One region of the Streptacidiphilus sp. EB103A genome, then DNA from elsewhere that is predicted to be linked to it. Evidence: riboswitches for the same ligand, from Rfam matches in the RefSeq annotation. Region 1 holds a riboswitch; each other region holds the start of a gene.

Region 1 (3,244 bases):
AGCAGCTTCGGCTCCATGGCCAGGGCCCTGGCGATCGCCACCCGCTGCTGCTGGCCGCCGGACAGCTGCCGAGGGTAGGCGCTCTCGCGCCCTCCCAGTCCCACCCGCTCCAGCAGTTCCCTGGCCTGCAGCGCGGCCGACTTCCTGGAGAGGCCCCGGACGGCGACCGGCGCCTCGGTGATGTTGTCCAGCACCGTCAGATGGGGGAACAGGTTGAACTGCTGGAACACCATGCCGACCGCGGCCAGCTGCCGGGTGACCGTCCGATGGCCCAACTCGTGCAGCCTGCTGCCGTGGTGGCGGTATCCGACGATCTCGCCGCCCACCTCGACGAAACCGGCGTCGGGCTTCTCCAGGTGGTTGATGCTGCGCAGCAGGGTGGACTTGCCCGAGCCCGAGGGCCCCAGCAGCACGGTCACCTCTCCCTCCCGCACGTCCAGGTCGATGCCGTCCAGGACCAGGTTCGCACCGAAGCTCTTGCGCAGTCCGCGGATCCGTACCAGGGGCGCCAGGGTCTGCCGCTCGTCGGCCTGGTGCTCGTCCGTACTCATGACAGGCCCGCCAGTTCGCGTCCGCTCCGGCCGTTCGCGCCGAACAGCGGCACGTTGCCGCGGAACAGCTGCCAGAAGCCGGTGCCGCTGCGGCGGTTGCTGCCGCGGGCGTAGCGGCGCTCGACGAAGAACTGCCCGATCGAGAGCAGTGTGGTGAGGATGATGTACCAGAGGGTCGCGACCAGCAGCAGCGGGATGATCAGGTAGTTCTGGTTGTAGATGAGTTCGGACGAGTAGAGCAGGTCCTGCACCGCGATCACGCTGACGATGGAGGTCGCCTTCAGCATGCCGATCAGCAGGTTGCCCGAGGCCGGGATGATCGCCGGCATCGCCTGGGGCAGCACGATCCTGCGGAAGATCCTGGCCCGGCCCAGGCCCAGCGCCTCGGCGGCCTCGGTCTGGCCGTGCTCCACGGACAGGATGCCGCCCCTGACGATCTCGGAGGCGAAGGCCGCCACATCCAGGGTGAGCCCGACGTAGGCGGCGAGAATCCCGCTGAACAGGTGCGCGGTCCGCACCGTGACGAACTCGTGCCCGAACGGGATTCCCAGCGACAACTGCGGGTACAGCGAGGCGAGTTCGTACCAGAAGAGCAGCTGGACCAGCGGTGGCACCGAGCGCACCAGCCAGACGAAGCCGAAGCTCAGCGAGCGCAGCACCGGATTGCCGGACAGCCGCATGGCGGCGACCCCGATGGCGAGCAGATAGCCGGTCGACATGACCGCCGCGGTCAGCCACAGCGTCAGGACCAGGCCGTTCACGATCGACCCGTTGAGGAAGTAGCTGCCGACCACGTCCCACTGGAACCGCTTGTTGGTCAGCAGGGTGTGCACGAGCATCGCCAGCAGGACGAGGAGGGCGAGCGCGGAGACCCACTGGCCGGGGCGGCGCAGCGGGACGAGCTTCGCGGCGAGCAGCTGCCCGTCCTCGGGGCGCTCGTGCAGTGGGCGGTTGGCGGCAGGGCGGTCGGCGGCGGGCTGGTCGGCGGTGACTGGAGGCGGAGGCTCTGGCGCGACAGCGGTGCGCGCGGAGGTGTCCGGACTGCTCATGGGGGTGTGGATTCCGTCCCGTGAGGACGCGGCATCGCGCCGTGTGAGCACGGCGAGACGGCGTGAAGGGGGGCGACAGGTGCCGAGGGGGGAAGCGAGAAGTGTGCGGTCAGCAGACCGCGGACGTCCCCGGACACGGACACAGGGCACTGCTCACCCGCAGCAGATCGACGTGGCGACGCGAGTACGTACCGGCTGGCCGACGCACTGCTCTCACCTCCGCTTTCGATCTCGCGCTTACAGGACTGGGGCGTCCCGTCGGGTCGTCACCTGGAGCACCCCGCCGCGTCGGAGGGTTGCCGGTCAGCAAGCCAGGGCTTGACGCTGACGCTCATAACCAGGGAACACCGTAACCCGTCCAGCTGTTTTAGACAATGCCTATCTGTTCGATAGAGATTCGGCAGGGCCCCGAACGGCCTGCACGATCCCCAGTCGATCAGTGGGGATTGTGTTCGGCACCCATCCGGAGTTAGCGTGTGAGCAGGTTACGAGCGTCAGCAACAAGCCCTGGCTGGCTGACCAGCAACCCTCCGACGCGGCGGGGTGCTCCAGGTGACGACCCGACAGGACGGCGCAGTCCTGTAAGCGCGCAAGCTGAACCGGAGGTGTGAGCAGTGCGTCGACCAGTGGGTACGTACTCGCGTCGCCATATCGATCTTCAGCGCATCGCCAGCGCCCTCTGTCCGGCCGTCTGAGCCCGAAGCGTCGTCCTTCGCGCCGAAGCATCCCTCCCGCCTAAGCATCCCTCCCGCTGAAGCACCTCCCTCCCGCCGACTCCGCCCTGGGCCCGCCCGGCGCGGTTTCCCTTCGGCATGCCCGCCGCACCCACCACCGGGCACCCATCCGAGCAGGAAGCGACCCCCCATGTCTCACCCGCCGTCTCACCCGGAGTCTCACCCGGAATCTGCCCTCCGCCTGGCGGTAGCCCTCGACGGCACCGGCTGGCACCCCGCGGCCTGGCGGCTGCCCGACGCCCGTCCCGAGGGTCTCTTCACCGCGGCGTACTGGGCGGACCTGGTCGCCGAGGCCGAGCGCGGACTGCTGGACTTCGTCACCATCGAGGACTCCCTCGGCCTGCAGTCGTCGGCCGCCTTCGAGCCGGACCGGCGCACCGACCAGGTCCGAGGCCGACTGGACGCGGTGCTGACCGCCGCCCGGATCGCCCCGCTCAGCCGGCACATCGGGCTGGTGCCGACGGCGACGGTCACCCACACCGAGCCGTTCCACATCTCCAAGGCGATCGCCACCCTGGACTTTGTCAGCAGCGGACGCGGCGGGGTCCGCGTACAGGTGTCGGGACGTCCGCACGAGGCGGAGCTCTTCGGCCGCCGGACCCTGCCGCGGCTCACACTCGCCGACCTCCAGCGGCCGGAGGTCCAGGCCCAGGTCGCCGAACTGTTCGACGAGGCGGCCGAGTATGTCGAGGTACTGCGGCGGCTCTGGGACAGCTGGGAGGACGACGCCGAGATCCGCTCCGTCGCCACCGGACGCTTCATCGACCGCGAGAAGCTGCACTACATTGATTTCGAGGGCACGGCCTTCAGCGTGAAGGGGCCCTCGATCACCCCGCGCCCGCCCCAGGGCCAGCCGCTGGTGACCGCGCTGGCGCACCAGAGCATCCCCTACCGGCTGGTCGCCCGCTCC
Region 2 (3,244 bases), on a different contig from region 1:
CGGCGCCGACGATCCGCACCTGTGATCCCGCCGAGGGGCGCCCCAGCGACTTGGGCCGGGCCGGGTCGTAGTCGGTGCCCATCCGGCGCGGCCAGGACTCCGTGGTCGAGTAGACATTGCGGATCCGCGCGGTGCCGAACAGCTCCGCGAGCTGCGCCAGGGTGGCCGGGTGGATGGGCGCACTGGTGGTGCGGACCTGACGCACCGAACCCAGCTCGTAGGAGCCCCGGGCCGCGGCGTTGACCAGCGCGATCGCCATGGCCGGCACCATCACCACATGGGTGGGCCGGTACTGCTCGACGGCCCGCAGCAGAGCCTGGGGGCTGAACCGCGGCAGCGTCAGGACGCTGTGCGGGCTCGGCCCGAGCGGCTGGACCAGCAGCCCCTGGCCCACCGTGGTCCCCGGCGGGAGGGAGTGCAGGGCGGTGCTGGCGTCCCGCGACAGCGAATGCATCAGCGGGTACAGGATGTTGGCGTGGGTGGCGACAACTCCCTTGGGAACCCCGGTGGTTCCGGAGGTGTAGATGATCTCGGCGTCGGACGCCGGGGTGAGCGCGATCCCGTCCCGGGTGGTCGCGATCCCGAAGGTCGCCGTCGACCGTCCCTCGGCCAGCTCGGCGACGCCCGCGGACCAGCCGCAGCGAAGCCCCGCGGGGACCGCGCCCACGGCGCCGACGGCACCGGACGCCCGGAGCACCATGGCCGTCTGCTCGGCCCCGGCCGCCTGCGAGACCGGCACCGCGACCGCTCCCGTCTTGAGCACGGCGACCCAGGCCACCGCGTAGTCGATCCAGTCCGCGGTGGAGCACGGGAGCAGCACCCGGTCGCCGGGGAGCACACCGCGGTCCACCAGGCCCCGGGCCACCGCGTTGGAGGACTCCTCCCAGGCCGCCAGCGTCAGCGTGGCTCCGTCGACGACCTGGTGCGCCGTCGCGTCCGGCCGCTCGGCGGCCCGCTGCCGCAGCTGCGCGGGGACGGTCCAGTCGAGCGGACAACTGGACAAGGTGATGGGGTTGGGCGTCTCGGGGTTGGGCGTCTTGGAGTTCGCAGTCACAGCACTATCCCTCCAGCGGAGCCGACAAGCCCCCTGCTGGATCCGGGAATTCGCCCGCCACGCGCCGTCGCGTATCAGTACTCACACGCTAAGCCCGTGCCCCTGGCATTGTCTTCCGGCATATGACGGAATCTTCGGCTCCCCCTGAAGACGGACGTCCTCCGGACTACGCGCGCCCCTCAGCGGGAACCCGCACCGCCACAAAGCTCACCTCACGGCGCAGCCGGAACCCCAGTGACAGATAGAGCCTGATGGCGTTGGTGTTGGTGGCCGCCGCGTGCAGGAACGGGGTCTCGCCGCGGGCCCGGATGCCGTCCGCGACGGCGAGCACCAGCCTCGTCGCCAGCCCCTGGCCGCGGTGGCTGTCGGCCGTGCAGACCGCGCTGATCTCGGTGAAGCCCGGCGGGTGCAGCCGCTCGCCGGCCATCGCCACCAGCCGGCCCTCGCGGCGGATGCCGAGGTAGGTGCCGAGTTCGACGGTCCGGGGCAGGAACGGTCCGGGCTTGGCGTGCTCCACCAGGGCCAGCATCTCCGGCACGTCCTCCGGGCCCAGCCGGACCGCCTCGCCGTCCGGGGCGGCGGCGATGCCGTCGTCGACCAGCTGCACCCCGCGGAGGTCCATCACCGTCTCCCAGTGCGGCGGCGGCGAGCTCTCGATCCCGGCCACCGGGACCACCGTGCCCGGCCCCAGCAGCGCGGCCACATCACGCCAGGTCTGCTCGTCGGGCTCGTCCGGCAGGGCCACGAACGGCGTGACGTCCGAGGGGTAGCGGAGCACCGCCCCCCGGCGTTCGGCGAAGTGCGCGTGCGGGCCGAGCAGCGCGGCACGGGCGGGGTTGTCCAGCGGGTGACGGGGGGCGGCCGTCGACGGGGCGCTCTCCCGAAGGGACTCTGCGGGCATGGCGGGGCGGGGCCTTTCTGATCGGATCTCGCGCTTACAGGACGGCGCAGCCGTCCTGTCGGGTCATCACCTGGAGCACCCCACCGCGGACGAGGGTTGCCGGCCAGCAAGCCAGGGCTCGACGCTGACACTCATGACCACAGATCACGTTAACCTCTTGGCGACCTCCGGGCAATCCCCATCCCTCCGGTAGGCATTGGCCCCGACCGGGGGGCTCACAGCCAGGTCAGCAGCCCGTAGCCGAGCGCGGCCGCGGCCAGCCCCAGGCCGAGACTGCCGACGGCGTTGAGCCCGGCCTCGGCCACCGAGCCGTCCTCCATCAGCCGCACCGTCTCGTAGGAGAAGGTGGAGAAGGTGGTGAAACCGCCGCACACCCCGGTGCCCAGCAGCAGGCTGAGATCGGGCGCGAGGTGGTGGTGCACGGTCGCGGCGCCCAGGGCGCCGAGGACGAACGAACCGGTGACGTTGATGGCGAAGGTGCCCCAGGGGAACACGCTGTCATGGCGCCGCTGCACGGCCCGGTCGGCCAGGAACCGCAGCGGCGCGCCGAGCATCCCGCCGAGGAAGACCATCAGCACGGGCATCAGGACTTCTCCTCGCTCGGGACGGCCGGTGCGGCGGGAGCGACGAGTTCGATCTCTTCGACGGTGACCAGACTGCGAGGGCTGATCTCACGCAGCTCTGGCACAAAGGCGCGGATGCGTTCGGGGGTGTCGATGATGACCACCAGCAGCGGCAGGTTGTCGGCCAGGTCCAGCAGCCGTGAGGTGTGCACGGCCCGGGAGTTCCGGCCGAAGCCCTCCATCCCCCGGAAGACGCTTGCTCCGGCCAGCCCGGCGCGGTGCGCCCGGTGCACGATCTCGGTGTAGACGGGGCGATGGTGGAACTGCTCGCCGTCGGCGAGGTGCACGGTCAACCGCAGGGCCGGCCCGGACAGTTCCTCGCGCGGCTCGGCTGCCCGGTCGTCCTCGTGGTGGCGGTGCAGCAGCGGGGTCATCGCGAGGCTCCTTCGGCGGACGGCTCTTCGGAAGGCAGGTTCGCCGGGGGCGGGGCAGCCGCGGGCCGGCCGCCCCCGCTGCGGCGGCTGGGGCCCCGCCGCACCGGGAGCCCGGTCAGCCGCCGGACCAGGGCGATCCCGGTCCAGACGGCGGCGAGTCCGGCGATCAGGCTGGTCAGCGCATAGGCGTCGGCGAGCGAGAGGTGCCCGGTGGCGATCAGTCCGCGGGTCTCGTTCATATAGGTGGAGAAGGTGGTGAAGCCGCCGAGGATGCCGACCCCGAGGAAAGGGC
Region 3 (3,244 bases), on a different contig from region 1:
ACGCAGCTTGCGGAGCAGCCGGGGTGTCAGTGACAGGTGGTAGTCCTGGACCAGCACGGTCGCCCCGGGCGCCGCGGCCTCGGCCAGGGCTTCGGCGAAGGCCGTGTTGTAGGCCTCGTAGGAGGCCCACTCGCGACGGAAGGAGGCGCCGAAGACGGGCGTGGTCGGGGTGTTGTAGATCAGGTGGTGGACGAACCACAGGGTGGAGTTGGCGATGCCGTTGTAGGCGCGGGCGAAGGTGCCGGCGTCGATGTCCAGCATGCGTACGGACGGGTCGCCCAGCTTGCCCTGCCGGGTCGCGGCGCGGTCGCCCTCGGTGAGTGCGGCGCAGACCCACACCGACTCGATGTCGTCGCCGATGGCGCTGAGGCCGGAGACCAGCCCGCCGCCGCCCCGGCGGGGCGTCAGCGTGCCGTCGTCCTCCACCGTGAAGGAGATGGGTCCGCGGTTGGAGGCGAGCAGAATCCGTGCCTGGTGCGATGGGGACGGGCGTGCGTTGACCATGATGCAGAGCCTTGCCTGTGCGGAGTGGGGTCAAACGTCCCGGCCGGTCAGCGTGGCGATCGGCGGGCGGTCGAGGGTCGAGAGGTCGACCGTGGCGGGGGTGAATCCGGACGCGGTCCGGGTGAACTGGGTGAGGGTGGGGCTGGCCAGGTCCTCGGCCGCCTTCAGCCGGTTGCTGCGGGTGAGCCGGTCCAGGGCGGTGAGCTGGATGGTGGCCGCCATCCGGCCCAGGGCCTGGGAGTCCTGGTGCCGGTGGTGCCGCACGCCCACGTCCACCTGGGCCAGCGCGTCCAGGCCGGCCAGTTCCAGGGCGTCCACCAGCAGGCCCAGCTCCACGCCGTAGCCGATGGGGAAGGGCAGCTGTTCGAGCAGGGTGCGCCGGGCCGCGTACTCGCCGCCGAGCGGCTGGACGAAGCCGGCCAGCAGCGGCCAGTAGAGGTTCAGCAGCGGGCGGGCGACCAGCTCGGTGACCCGGCCGCCGCCGGCCGGGATGCTGCCGGTGTCGGTCTCCAGCGGCCGGTCGTACATCGCCTTGACGAAGGCCACGTCGGGGTCGGTGAGCAGCGGTCCGATGATCCCGGAGACGAAGGCGGGGTCGAACTCGCGCAGGTCGGCGTCGATGAAGCAGACCAGGTCGCCGCTGGTCACCAGCAGTGAGCGCCAGAGCACCTCGCCCTTTCCGGGCAGGGCGGGCAGCTCGGGGAGTATCGAGTCCCGGTGCACCACTCTGGCCCCGGCGGCGGCCGCCGCCTGTCCGGTGCGGTCGGCGGAGCCGGAGTCGACCACGACCAGCTCGTCCACCAGCGGCACGGCCTCCATCAGCTCGCGCCGGATGGTGGCGACGATCCCGCCGACGGTCGCCTCCTCGTCCAGCGCGGGCAGCACCACGCTGACGGTGGCGCCGCTCGCCCGTTTGGCGGCGAGCAGCTCCGGCAGTGGTCGGTCGGCGGCCGCCCAGGAGCGGCGGCGCAGCCAGTCGGCGACCTCGTCAAGCACGGGACTCCTCGGATGTTGATACCGGAGCTTCGGCGGTACCGGGTGTCTCGCCTCGCGGACAACCAGTGATCGGTGGGCGGGGCTTCGGTTACAGTCTTGGGGACGACCAGTAGCCGCCGCACGGCGGGTACAACGGTTGGCACTACAAATGCCTTCCGGGCAGTAGCCGCAGCGAGCTGCGGCGCCCGGATCGCCAGAGAGCTCATCCAGAGGGACTGAGGGAACGGCCCGTTGAAGTCCCGGCAACCCTCCTGCCAGATAAAGCCGCAGCTCAAGCTGTTGAGGCCCTGGTGGGGAAGGTGCCAATTCCGTCCTGCGGCGAGACGCGCCGCGGGGAAGATGAGGAGAGAGGGCCTCGCCATCATGGCTGCTGTAACCACCGAGTCCGTTGTCACCGCCGAATCCTTCGGACCCGCCGTCGCGCTGTCCTGCCGCGAGTGCGGCGCGCGCACCCCGCTCGCCCCGGACTTCGCCTGTATCGAATGCTTCGGACCCCTTGAGGTGGCCTACGAGCTGCCCACCGGCGACCCCGAGGCACTGCGCGCCCGGATCGAGGCGGGCCCCACCAACATCTGGCGCTATGCGCCGCTGCTGCCGGTCTCCGCCGACGTGGCCTCCCGGCCCAGTCTCAACCCCGGCTGGACCAAGCTGGTCAAGGCCGACAACCTGGCCCGCGAGCTGGGCGTCACCGGCGGTCTGTACGTCAAGGACGACTCCGGCAACCCCACCCACTCCTTCAAGGACCGCGTGGTCGCGATCGCCGTCGAGGCGGCCCGCACCTTCGGCTTCACCACCCTCTCCTGCTCCTCCACCGGCAACCTGGCCGGCGCGGTCGGCGCGGCCGCGGCCAGGACCGGGCTGCGCTCCTGCGTGTTCATCCCGCACGACCTGGAGCAGGGCAAGATCGTGATGGCTGCCGTGTACGGCGGCGAGCTGGTCGGCATCCAGGGCAACTACGACGACGTGAACCGCTTCTGCTCGGAGCTGATCGGCGACCCGGCCGGCGAGGGCTGGGGCTTCGTCAACGTCAACCTCCGCCCCTACTACGGCGAGGGCTCCAAGACCCTGGCGTACGAGATCTGCGAGCAGCTCGGCTGGCGGCTGCCGGACCAGATCGTGATCCCGATCGCCTCGGGCTCCCAGCTGACGAAGATCGACAAGGGGCTCAAGGAGCTGATCGCCCTCGGCCTGGTCGAGGACAAGCCCTACAAGATCTTCGGCGCCCAGGCCGAGGGCTGCTCCCCGGTCTCGGTGGCCTTCAAGTCCGGACGCGACGTGATCCGGCCGCAGAAGCCCGACACCATCGCCAAGTCGCTGGCCATCGGCAACCCGGCCGACGGCCCCTACGTCCTGGACATCTGCCGGCGCACCGGCGGCGCGGTCGAGGATGTGAACGACGAGCAGGTGGTGGACGCGATCAAGCTGCTCGCCCGCACCGAGGGCATCTTCGCGGAGACCGCCGGCGGGGTGACGGTCGGCGTGCTGCAGAAGCTGATCAAGAACGGCCTGCTCGACCCGGCCGCCGAGACCGTGGTCCTCAACACCGGCGACGGTCTGAAGACCCTGGACGCGGTGGAGCCCACCACCGGCCTGTCCGCCACCATCCGCCCCACCCTTGACTCGTTCCGAGAGGCTGGCCTCGCATGAGTGTCTCCGTCCGCATCCCGACCATCCTCCGCACCTACACCGGCGGCGCCGCCGAGGTCGCGGCCGAGGGCGCCACCCTCGCCGCGGTCATCGACGA

The links. A riboswitch is a leader RNA that binds a small molecule or an ion and turns the genes downstream of it on or off. The one in region 1 is predicted to bind S-adenosylmethionine.
Region 2: linked by a shared signal. The riboswitch ahead of ABH941_RS26060 (GNAT family N-acetyltransferase) and the one ahead of ABH941_RS30825 (putative leader peptide) in region 1 are both predicted to bind S-adenosylmethionine.
Region 3: linked by a shared signal. The riboswitch ahead of thrC (threonine synthase) and the one ahead of ABH941_RS30825 (putative leader peptide) in region 1 are both predicted to bind S-adenosylmethionine.

What each region holds. Positions count from the first base shown of each region.
Region 1 is NZ_JBGCAQ010000021.1:49,684-52,927, reverse strand. It holds gene ABH941_RS30835 (amino acid ABC transporter ATP-binding protein) at 1-503, opposite strand, end outside; gene ABH941_RS30830 (amino acid ABC transporter permease) at 548-1,600, opposite strand; gene ABH941_RS30825 (putative leader peptide) at 1,710-1,808, opposite strand; SAM riboswitch class IV at 1,829-1,939, opposite strand; SAM riboswitch class IV at 2,084-2,194, shown strand; gene ABH941_RS30820 (putative leader peptide) at 2,215-2,295, shown strand; gene ABH941_RS30815 (LLM class flavin-dependent oxidoreductase) at 2,465-3,244, shown strand, end outside.
Region 2 is NZ_JBGCAQ010000016.1:114,864-118,107, reverse strand. It holds gene ABH941_RS26065 (AMP-binding protein) at 1-1,054, opposite strand, end outside; gene ABH941_RS26060 (GNAT family N-acetyltransferase) at 1,221-1,955, opposite strand; SAM riboswitch class IV at 1,981-2,094, opposite strand; gene crcB (fluoride efflux transporter CrcB) at 2,171-2,539, opposite strand; gene ABH941_RS26050 (DUF190 domain-containing protein) at 2,539-2,952, opposite strand; gene ABH941_RS26045 (CrcB family protein) at 2,949-3,244, opposite strand, start outside.
Region 3 is NZ_JBGCAQ010000013.1:176,452-179,695, forward strand. It holds gene ABH941_RS22450 (trehalose-6-phosphate synthase) at 1-504, opposite strand, end outside; gene ABH941_RS22455 (glucosyl-3-phosphoglycerate synthase) at 535-1,500, opposite strand; SAM riboswitch class I at 1,700-1,846, shown strand; gene thrC (threonine synthase) at 1,864-3,147, shown strand; gene ABH941_RS22465 (MoaD/ThiS family protein) at 3,144-3,244, shown strand, end outside.